Regions from separate parts of the Bacillus pretiosus genome, predicted to be linked through region 2. Evidence: riboswitches for the same ligand, from Rfam matches in the RefSeq annotation. Region 2 holds a riboswitch; each other region holds the start of a gene.
What was found. A riboswitch is a leader RNA that binds a small molecule or an ion and turns the genes downstream of it on or off. The one in region 2 is predicted to bind lysine.

Region 1: it holds a riboswitch for lysine, as region 2 does, so the genes downstream of both, ACU8YW_RS04480 (amino acid permease) here and lysA (diaminopimelate decarboxylase) in region 2, are expected to answer to the same signal.
Region 3: it holds a riboswitch for lysine, as region 2 does, so the genes downstream of both, ACU8YW_RS15195 (amino acid permease) here and lysA (diaminopimelate decarboxylase) in region 2, are expected to answer to the same signal.

Annotation. Positions count from the first base shown of each region.
Region 1 is NZ_CM129593.1:860,613-863,900, forward strand. It holds gene ACU8YW_RS04480 (amino acid permease) at 1-1,213, opposite strand, end outside; lysine riboswitch at 1,360-1,541, opposite strand; gene gapN (NADP-dependent glyceraldehyde-3-phosphate dehydrogenase) at 1,720-3,159, opposite strand.
Region 2 is NZ_CM129593.1:1,371,390-1,374,677, forward strand. It holds gene ACU8YW_RS07190 (LTA synthase family protein) at 1-475, opposite strand, end outside; gene ACU8YW_RS07195 (DUF3888 domain-containing protein) at 730-1,125, shown strand; lysine riboswitch at 1,215-1,396, shown strand; gene lysA (diaminopimelate decarboxylase) at 1,577-2,893, shown strand; SAM riboswitch class I at 3,010-3,118, shown strand; gene ACU8YW_RS07205 (YezD family protein) at 3,191-3,288, shown strand, end outside.
Region 3 is NZ_CM129593.1:2,956,133-2,959,420, forward strand. It holds gene ACU8YW_RS15185 (sulfite exporter TauE/SafE family protein) at 1-252, shown strand, start outside; gene ACU8YW_RS15190 (GNAT family N-acetyltransferase) at 292-741, opposite strand; lysine riboswitch at 1,126-1,318, shown strand; gene ACU8YW_RS15195 (amino acid permease) at 1,431-2,897, shown strand; gene ACU8YW_RS15200 (iron-sulfur cluster biosynthesis family protein) at 3,011-3,288, shown strand, end outside.

The sequences.
Region 1 (3,288 bases), 510 kb from region 2:
TTTCACCAGTTGCGACTAGTTTTAACTGGAAGATTGGTGAAACGAGATATGGAATGAGGTAGGCTAGTGTTGATACGGTAATAACGAATGTATAAGCTTCCGCAATTGTTCCGGATAGTGTTGAGAATAAGAACACTTGCGACATAATGTTTGTTAATCGTAATGAGTAAATTGGACTTCCTTTTTTATTTGTTTTCGTAAAGAAGGAAGGGAAGAAACCTTCTTTTGCAGCTTGATATGGTACTTCTGAGCTTAATAAAATCCAGCCCAAGATAGAACCGAATAGGGAAGTAAGAGCAAGTAATGCCATCAGTTTCCCGCCGCCATGCCCCATTGCAGCGTTTAATGCGTCTGCTAATGGACGTTCAGAAGCTTGTAATTTATCAACGTGAAGGACACCCATTGTTAAAATTGTAATTCCTAAGTAAATCGCAACTGTAATAAGTAATCCCGCAACTGTTGCGCGTTTTACTGTTTTAGGAGAGGTAGCACGGTTTGATAAAAGTACTGCTGATTCAATTCCGATAAATGCCCAAAGTGTTGTAAGAGCGGCTAAATTTACTTGTGAAAGAAGGCCGTGTGATACACCTGATTTATCGATCATCGGTGTGTACCATTGTCCAAACTTAGAAGCCTCGAATGCAAATAACGTAACGACGATGAATAAAAGGAATCCTGTTACTTTCGTTGTTGTTGCTAAGAAGTTTAGTTTTCCAGCTCCGCTTACACCGTTTGTTAATATAATATGAGTTCCCCAAAGTAAGATGGAACAAATCGTAAATGTAATTAGTTTTCCGACTTCTATGTTAAAAGAACCGATTGAAAATAGTAGTCGTGTATCTTTCATAATTGGGAAGAAGAGTGATAAATATCCCGCGAAAGATGTAATGATGGCAACGTTACTTGCCCAGTTTGCAACCCAATATCCCCATACCATACTGAAACCAGCCATTTTTTTCTTTTTTGGTGTTGAGAATAAAGCATATGCATGACTTTGTGGTCCTGTCGTTAAATCAGGACGACGAATTGCTAAATTACCGAAAACAAGAGCTAGCATTAAAACACCAAACCCTGTTGTTAACCAAGCTAAAGTGACACCGAGAGGGCTTGCTGTTTGTGCCAACGTACTTGGCACCATGAAAATACCAGCGCCAACCATGTTACCGACAACGAAAGCTGTTAGTACCCAAAAGCCCCATTTTTTTTGTTGCATAGAAAATACCTCCAAAGTTAGTATAACCAAGTCAAGCGAGGAGATATGTATGTCTTCTTAGTAGAGAAGAGAAGTCCCAAACAAAACAAAAAAAGCACGTAATTTGCCGCTACATGCTTTCTATCTTATAAGAAACCCACGACATACCTCTCGATAGCTCTCCACAAACGAAACGTTTGTGACAGTTCTGCACTTATTAAATGCAGACCCAGCAAGCGTGCATGGTGGACACAACTTACTTCGGCAATCATTCCTTTCTCATTCCTTCATCAATGCCACTACATCTCTTGAAATGATACTCTTAATGACTGCAACCTCTACCTCACCGAGATACGAATGAGGATTTAAATATTAAATTAACGTCTTTAAGAGTAACAAATGTATTTTTATACGTCAATGGATATAGTAATAATCAGATTATAGAGAAGAGTTTGTGATTAGGAATGAATAATTATTTGATATAAAAAGAAGCTGATCCAAAATTAGATCAGCTTCTACATATAAGATTAAACTAAGTTTAATACTGTTACTTTTTCACGTGTCATAGACTCAAGGCTCTTACGAATACCTTGTGCGCCCATACCTGAACCTTTTACACCGATGAATGGGAAGTGGTCAGGGCCGCGCTCTGTGCGTCCGTTAATTTGAACAGAACCAGTTTCGATTTTGTTAGCAATTGCAAATGCTTTGTTAATGTCTTTTGTGAAGACACTTGCTTGTAAGCCGAACTCTGATTTGTTAGCAATTTCAATTGCTTGCTCATCTGAAGAAACACGGATGATTGGAAGGATTGGGCCGAATGGCTCTTCCCAAGCAACTTTCATTTCTTCTGTTACGTGGTCGATTAATGTTGGGTAAATTAAGTTACGCTCACGTTTGTTACCGATAACAATTGTTGCACCTTTTTCTACAGCGTCGTCAACTAAACCTTGAACGAAGTCAGCAGACTTGTCGTCGATTAATGGAACGATTGTGCTATCTTGTTCTGGAGATCCAACTGATAGTTCAGCTACTTGCGCTTTTAATAAGCTAACAAGCTCATCTGCTACGTTTTCGTGTACAAGTACACGTTTAATAGCTGTACAACGTTGACCAGAGTAAGAGAATGCACCGCTTACGATATGGTTTGCAGCATCTTGTAAGTCAGCATCTTCACGAACGATACCAGGGTCTTTACCACCAAGTTCTAATACAAGTGGAATCATTGCAGCTTTTTTCGCTAAATGTTTACCTGTGTTTGTACCACCTGTGAACGATACCATATTGATGCCTTCGTGTTCTACTAAGTAGTCACCAATTACAGAACCGCGTCCTGTAGCTACGTTTACAAGACCTTTTGGAAGGCCAGCTTTATGAAGTGCTTCAACCATTTTAATACCACTAATTGCACCTTGGGTTGCTGGTTTGAAAATAACAGCGTTACCCATAATTAATGCTGGTGCAAGTTTTGCAGCAGATAAGTTTACTGGGTAGTTAAATGGTGCGATTGCTAATACAACACCAAGTGGTGCGCGTTGGATGATCGCAAGTTTAGATTTCGTTCCGCCAGGGAAGCTATCGCCCATCATGCTTTCTCCGTGCATATGAAGAGCTTCTTCGATTGTGTAACGAATGAAATCAGCTGTACGAACAACTTCTTTCTTCGCATCTTTATAACCTTTACCGACTTCTTTCATAATGATATCGGCAATTTCATCTTGCATATTTACGAGCTCATCAGCCCATTTATATAAATATTTTGCGCGATCTTGTAGAGAAGCTTCCGCCCATGATTTTTGAGCTTCTTTTGCAGATGCAATTGCTTCATCTACTTCTCCGCGAGTAATTGCTTGTACTTGTCCAATTACTTCGTGTAAGTATGGAGATGGAATTTCGATTGTTTCTCCTGAAGAGCTTTCTCTCCATTCTCCGTCTAAATAAAATTTGTACGTATTGCTAGTTGTCATGATTAGTCCTCCTAAAATAGCAACTTGTAAGAGTGAGTATAAGGTGATTGTAGGGTGTTTGATAACATTTTTCAAATGAAATGTTTGTGAAAACGATTTCTTATTCTTTTTTTATTTTGTATGCCCTTT
Region 2 (3,288 bases):
CACCGCTAAAGAAAGTTCGCTTCTCAGAGCGAGAAAGTGGCGTCTTGTCGCAAAATGCTGGGAATTTACGTGAAAGAAACATTAAAATAATTGCATCTGCAAATAAAAGTAATGTTTTGTACGTAAAGAGTTCTTTTATACTTGTCCCTAAATCAGCCATATTATTTGTTTGAAATAAAACTGGGAACGTAACGAAATCGTTATAAAACCCATAAAACATTGCATTTCCAAATAAAATAAAGGACAGTATAAAACTGATTCCAACTATAATACGGTTTCGGTGTTTAGATGCAAGTAAAGCAAAACCGAAAAATAAAAGTAACGCAGCTAGTGGATTAATAAAAAGCATAAATTCTTCAAAGAAGTTATCAATTTTAATATCAAATGCTAGCTTGTACACAATATATGTTTTTATCCATAATAAAACGACTGCAACGAGTGCAAATCGCAGTTTTGGAAACAGACGTTGTAGCATAATATACTCCTCTCCTAAAAAGCATGACAGTTCTTGTGAGCCGGTTTGATTAGCGCCTCATTTTATATATACGAACAGTCCTTTGTTATTATGTTTATTATACTATGAGTATCATTATACGAAAATAAAAGAGAGTTGTGGACTTTTTTATAATAATTGAGTAGAAAAAGGGCAGTGGGAGACAATAAAACGGAGTTTCTATGTATGATAATTATCGTGCGCAGAAAGAATCGTGTAATAATACGGAGGTTATAATGCGAAAATTATTATATTTTATAGTATGCAGTAGTGTTATACTTTTTGCTTCACCGAGTGTGTCGGTAGCCCAATATGATGCACCTCTTATGGAAGATGCCCTTTATTCTGTTTTATTTCCGAAAATAAATAAAGCAATTGAAAAACAATATGGGAGCTTGAAGCCTTATCAATGTCCTAAAATTATTAGTTTAAAAAAAGTGTATAGCGGTACATATTTATTTCAAGCAAGTATTGAAGTAACGAAGTATGAACGAGTTGCTGGGAAAATTGCTCCACCATTTGAGAAGGTAACGATTACATTTAATAATGAAGAAGGCGAATGGGAAGTGTCAAAGATTTCAGTAAAGCGCTTACCAAATGATACGAAATTAAACTGTAAAAAAACAATATAAAAAATTGTTTGACAAATAAAATGGTCCTTTGGTATTGTTAATAGCAACAATTAGATGTTTGAAAATTAAATAGACTTACCTCATCTACTCTCAAAGGTAGAGGCCGCGATAGGAAAGAGTAAGCTATGGGAGATTTAATGGAATCTGTGATCATAGGTTGAAAGGGACTATTGCCGAAATATAAGAATAACCATCTTATTCATATATTGGGACTGCATTGAATAAATGTAGTACTGTCATAATATTTATTTTATGGAGAGCTATTTGGAGATGTTGATGCGGTTTCTTATTTTGAGGAGATAACAACTCGTTTATTTTTTCAATATATATTTTTCCTAATAAGAAACGCGTGTGAACATTGTTCCGCGCGTTTTTTGTCTATCTAAAAGCGTGCTGCAATGAATAGAAGATTGGGGTTATGAGTTTTAGAGGAAATAAGGGAGGAATTCAAATGTATTTACACGGCACGAGCCGAATCAATGGGCAAGGACACTTAGAAATTGGAGGATGTGATACGACGCAGCTAGCAAAACAATACGGAACACCACTTTATGTATACGATGAAGAGTCAATTCGAGGAAAGTGCCGCGCGTTTCATCGTGCGTTTAAAGAAAGTGGTTTCTCTTATCAAGTAGCATATGCAAGCAAGGCGTTCTTGTGCATGGAGATGTGCCGAGTGGCTCGTGAAGAGAATATGTCATTAGATGTTGTTTCTGGAGGAGAATTATATACTGCGCTGCAAGCAGGATTTCCAGCATCACGCATTCATTTTCACGGCAATAATAAAACAGAAGAAGAAATTGTGATGGCTCTTCAGGCGAATATTGGTTGTTTTGTCGTAGATAATTTCTTGGAATTAGAAATTTTGCATGATTTAGCAGTGCAACATGGGAAATTTGTGAACATATTAATTCGTGTAACGCCCGGAGTAGAGGCGCACACACATGAATATATTACAACAGGCCAAGATGATTCGAAATTTGGATTTGGCGTGTCAAATGGTCAAGCGATGCAAGTAATTGAGATTGCTTTACAAAAATCAAATTATAATGTGTTAGGAATTCATTCACATATCGGATCACAAATATTTGAAACGGCCGGCTTTGTGCGAGCGATTGAAGTTCTTCGTCAATTTTTAGAACAAGTGAGAGAGCGAACAAACTATGTAGTAAAAGTGCTAAATGTAGGCGGAGGATTCGGAATACGCTACACAGAGTCAGATACACCATTAACTCTTGAGACATATGTGCGAGCTGTAACAAGTGCTGTGAGGGAACAATTTACAGTATGTAATTATCCCCTGCCAGAAATATGGGTTGAACCAGGCCGTAGTATTGTAGGGGATGCTGGAACGACAATTTATACAGTCGGATCTGTGAAAGATATTCCTGGTATTCGGAAATATGTATCAGTGGATGGTGGGATGACTGATAATTTAAGACCTGCTTTATATAACGCTCGTTATGAAGCGATGTTAGCGAATCGAGGGAATGATGAGAATGAGGAACTTGTCTCGATTGCTGGGAAGTGCTGTGAGAGTGGAGATATGTTAATTTGGGATATCACTCTACCGAAAGTTGCTTCAGCCGATTTATTAGCAATTTCTTGTACAGGGGCATATGGATACTCGATGGCGAATAATTATAATCGGATTCGTAGACCAGCTGTCGTCTTCGCGAAAGGCGGCACATCACAAATTGTTGTAGAGCGTGAAACATATGAAAATATTATTGGGAACGATCGCATACGTATTAAAGAACTTGTGTGAATGGGAAAAAGGAGTTGTTCGGATGGGCAATTCCTTTTTTATAAAACAAAATAATTAAAATATATCGGAAAACTAGGATTGAAAAAAATCAGAATTGTGATAAAATACAAATACAAAGCTTATCAAGAGAAGCGGAGGGAACTGGCCCGAAGAAGCTCGGCAACCTGCTTATAGAAAGCAAGGTGCTAAATCCAGCAAAATGGAATCCATTTTGAAAGATAAGGTAAAATATATTACCGAACAGTCTTTTCGAAATGGGAAAGATTTTTTTTATGAATAAAAAGGGGGGCTGTTCGCGTGAGCGTACGGGAACATTTTGAGGAAGTATCTGAGAAAATTCAAGCGATGCTTGCTGATATGAAATATGGTTCAATTACAATTGTTGTGCAAGATGG
Region 3 (3,288 bases), 1.6 Mb from region 2:
ATCGCTGCATGGTTAGTGCGCATCGTTCCTTCTCATTTACTTGGCGTATTAGTTGGCGGCCTTATTATCTTTACAAACATTCGTACACTGCTTACTACATTTAAAGTTGATCCAACTATTATTTCACTTTCTTACGTGGCAGTTGGTCTTGTCGTTATTATTTCTATTTTCATTGCTGTTCGCAATCATTCCAAGCGTTCTAACGCATCGACAGCTGGATATCCGAATGATCAAAAACAAATGCTACCATAACGATAAAAATACCGCCCGATATACTTCGAGCGGTATTTTTTATTGTTCTATTTTCCAATTAATCATCGTTTCTGTAGTGCCAATTCTCTTCATATGTAGTTTCTCTAATACACGAATCGAGCTAATATTTTCAAGAAGTGTCTCTGCAATAATCGTTTCTACCTCTTCTGTTTGAAAAGCCCAATTTATTAGCTCTCTTACAGCTTCTGTCGCATACCCTTTATTCCAATATTTCTCAATAAATCCGTAACCAATTTCTACTATATGTTCCTCATTTGGTTTCCCTTTAAACCCTATATCACCTAGAACGATGTCATCTTCTTTTCGAATGACATACCACGCGCCCCAAGGTAATACTTCCTTATCTTTTTTTACAGTTTCTACATGTCCTACAATATGTGGACCACTATCATATCCTTGCTTGCTCGCAACGTGCATCCTCTCTTCTGTACACGGTACTATATAGAGCCTTTCTGTTTCTAATTTCATGTTGATTTCCCCTTTTCAATTAAACAATACTTCAATTTTACCAGAAATAAAAAGAATATTCATTCTACTTATCAGATTTATACTTATTCTTTGAAACGAATTTAAGGAATAATCCTCTTTTGATAGTTATGTCGAATTATATTTTCTGAATTTTCTTTTAATTTTAGAGGGTTTTTCAATATTTTTTGCGAAACATTTGTATAACAATTTCTTTCTTTATTTTTTTACATAACAGTTGGTTCGGGTGGAGTTTTGCGAGCGTTTCCTATACAATAACCGATATTTTTTGACTTTTCCTAACAAAATATCTTGCAATATATTCAGAAAGTCATTACAATTGCCATATATTAAAAATCTTAGCAATATATCAAATCCTCATCAATCCGATGAGGTAGAGGTTGCGACTTTTATGAGTAAAACGGACGAGACACAGAGAATGTCACCGACTCCGTTTGAAAGGAAAAGTTGCCGAAGTTTATATTTCTTCTCTGGAATTATGAGCTGGGTCTGTCTCCGAAAGGAACAGAACTGTCACGTTTACAAAATTACCGTGTAAACGTGGGGTGCTATCTTAACGGAAGGGTATGATGGGGTGGTTATTTGTGAAACGTTCCGCCAAATTCCTTTGGCGGTTTTTTGTATTTTTCTCCCCCGTTCCTTCCTATCTTACAAGAAAAGGAGTGTTGAACATGAATAGCGCAACGAATCAAGCTACCTCTAAAACGCAAACTACACAAGGACAAGGTGAATTAAAACGCGGATTAAAATCTCGTCACCTTACGATGATTTCTCTCGGTGGTACAATCGGTACCGGACTATTTCTTGCCAGCGGTGGTGTCATCCATTCAGCTGGACCTGGTGGCGCATTAATTGCATACGCCGCAATCGGGATTATGGTTTACTTTTTAATGACAAGCTTAGCTGAACTCGCAGCTTACATGCCTGTTACTGGATCTTTTAGTACTTATGCAACAAAATTTGTTGATCCGTCCCTTGGCTTTGCACTTGGATGGAACTATTGGTATAACTGGGCCATTACAATTGCTGCTGAACTCGCTGCTGTAACATTAATTATGAAATTTTGGTTCCCAGATACCCCTTCTCTTATTTGGAGTGGATTATGTTTAGCTATTATTTTCCTTTTAAACTATTTATCTGTTAAAGGGTTTGGTGAATCTGAATATTGGTTCGCACTTATTAAAGTAGTTACTATTATTATCTTTTTAATTGTCGGCTTCATGATGATTTTCGGGATTATGGGCGGCGAATCTGTTGGCTTTAAAAACTTCACTGTTGCAGATGCGCCATTTAATGGCGGCATTATGGCAATTATCGGTGTATTTATGGCTGCTGGGTTCTCCTTCCAAGGAACTGAATTATTAGGAGTTGCTGCTGGTGAAACTGCTGATCCAGAGCGTAACATTCCGAAAGCAATTCGCTCGATCTTTTGGCGTATTCTTTTATTCTATATCCTTGCGATTCTCGTTATCGGTTTATTAATTCCTTATACAACTGAAAGCCTTGCCGCAAGTGATGTTACAGTAAGTCCATTTACACTTATTTTTGAAAAAGCAGGCGTTGCCTTTGCTGCTTCTGTTATGAACGCTGTTATTTTAACGGCAGTACTATCTGCTGGTAACTCTGGAATGTACGCATCAACTCGTATGCTTTGGGACTTAGCTCGCCAAGGTAAAGCACCGAAGTTTCTTGGTAAATTAGATAGCCGCGGTGTACCTGTTAACGCATTAATCGTAACGTCAATTGTTGGTAGTATCGCTTTCATTGCTTCCTTATTCGGTGACGGTGTTGTATACATTTGGTTATTAAACGCATCTGGAATGTCTGGCTTTATCGCATGGGTCGGAATCGCAATTAGTCATTACCGTTTCCGTAAAGCATATATCGCTCAAGGTAAAGATTTAAAAGACTTACCATATAGAGCAAAATGGTTCCCGTTCGGTCCAATCTTCGCATTTGCACTTTGTGTCATCGTAATTTTAGGACAAAACTACGGCGCATTCATGGGCGAAGCAATCGATTGGAACGGTGTACTCGTTTCTTACATCGGTTTACCACTCTTCTTAGTACTATGGTTAGGATATAAATTTACGAAGAAAACGAAAGTGATTCCACTTGATAAATGTGAATTGAAATAAAGTGAAACGAGCAAACAAATATGTTTGCTCGTTTTTTATTCCAATGCTTCTCCCTTCCCTATTCCTCCTGTTTTTGCAATAATAAAGGAAATATACATAAAGGTTGGGATACCATGAACATTCGCATTACTGATGAAGCAAAAGCAGCTATACATAGATTAGAACGTGAAGACAAAAAAATCATTCGCATTAGAGGAACAATGACAAACTCTTGCAGTATTTTCGTTGATGTTGATTTAATTTGGGATACATATGATGCAGATTATGTTGTATATGAAGATGCTGAGTTTATCGTACAAATGGATTCATTTACGAAAGACTACACTGGTGATACGGTGACACTTGATTATAAAACGACAGGTTTTAGTATTACGACTCCGAGTGAGACTTT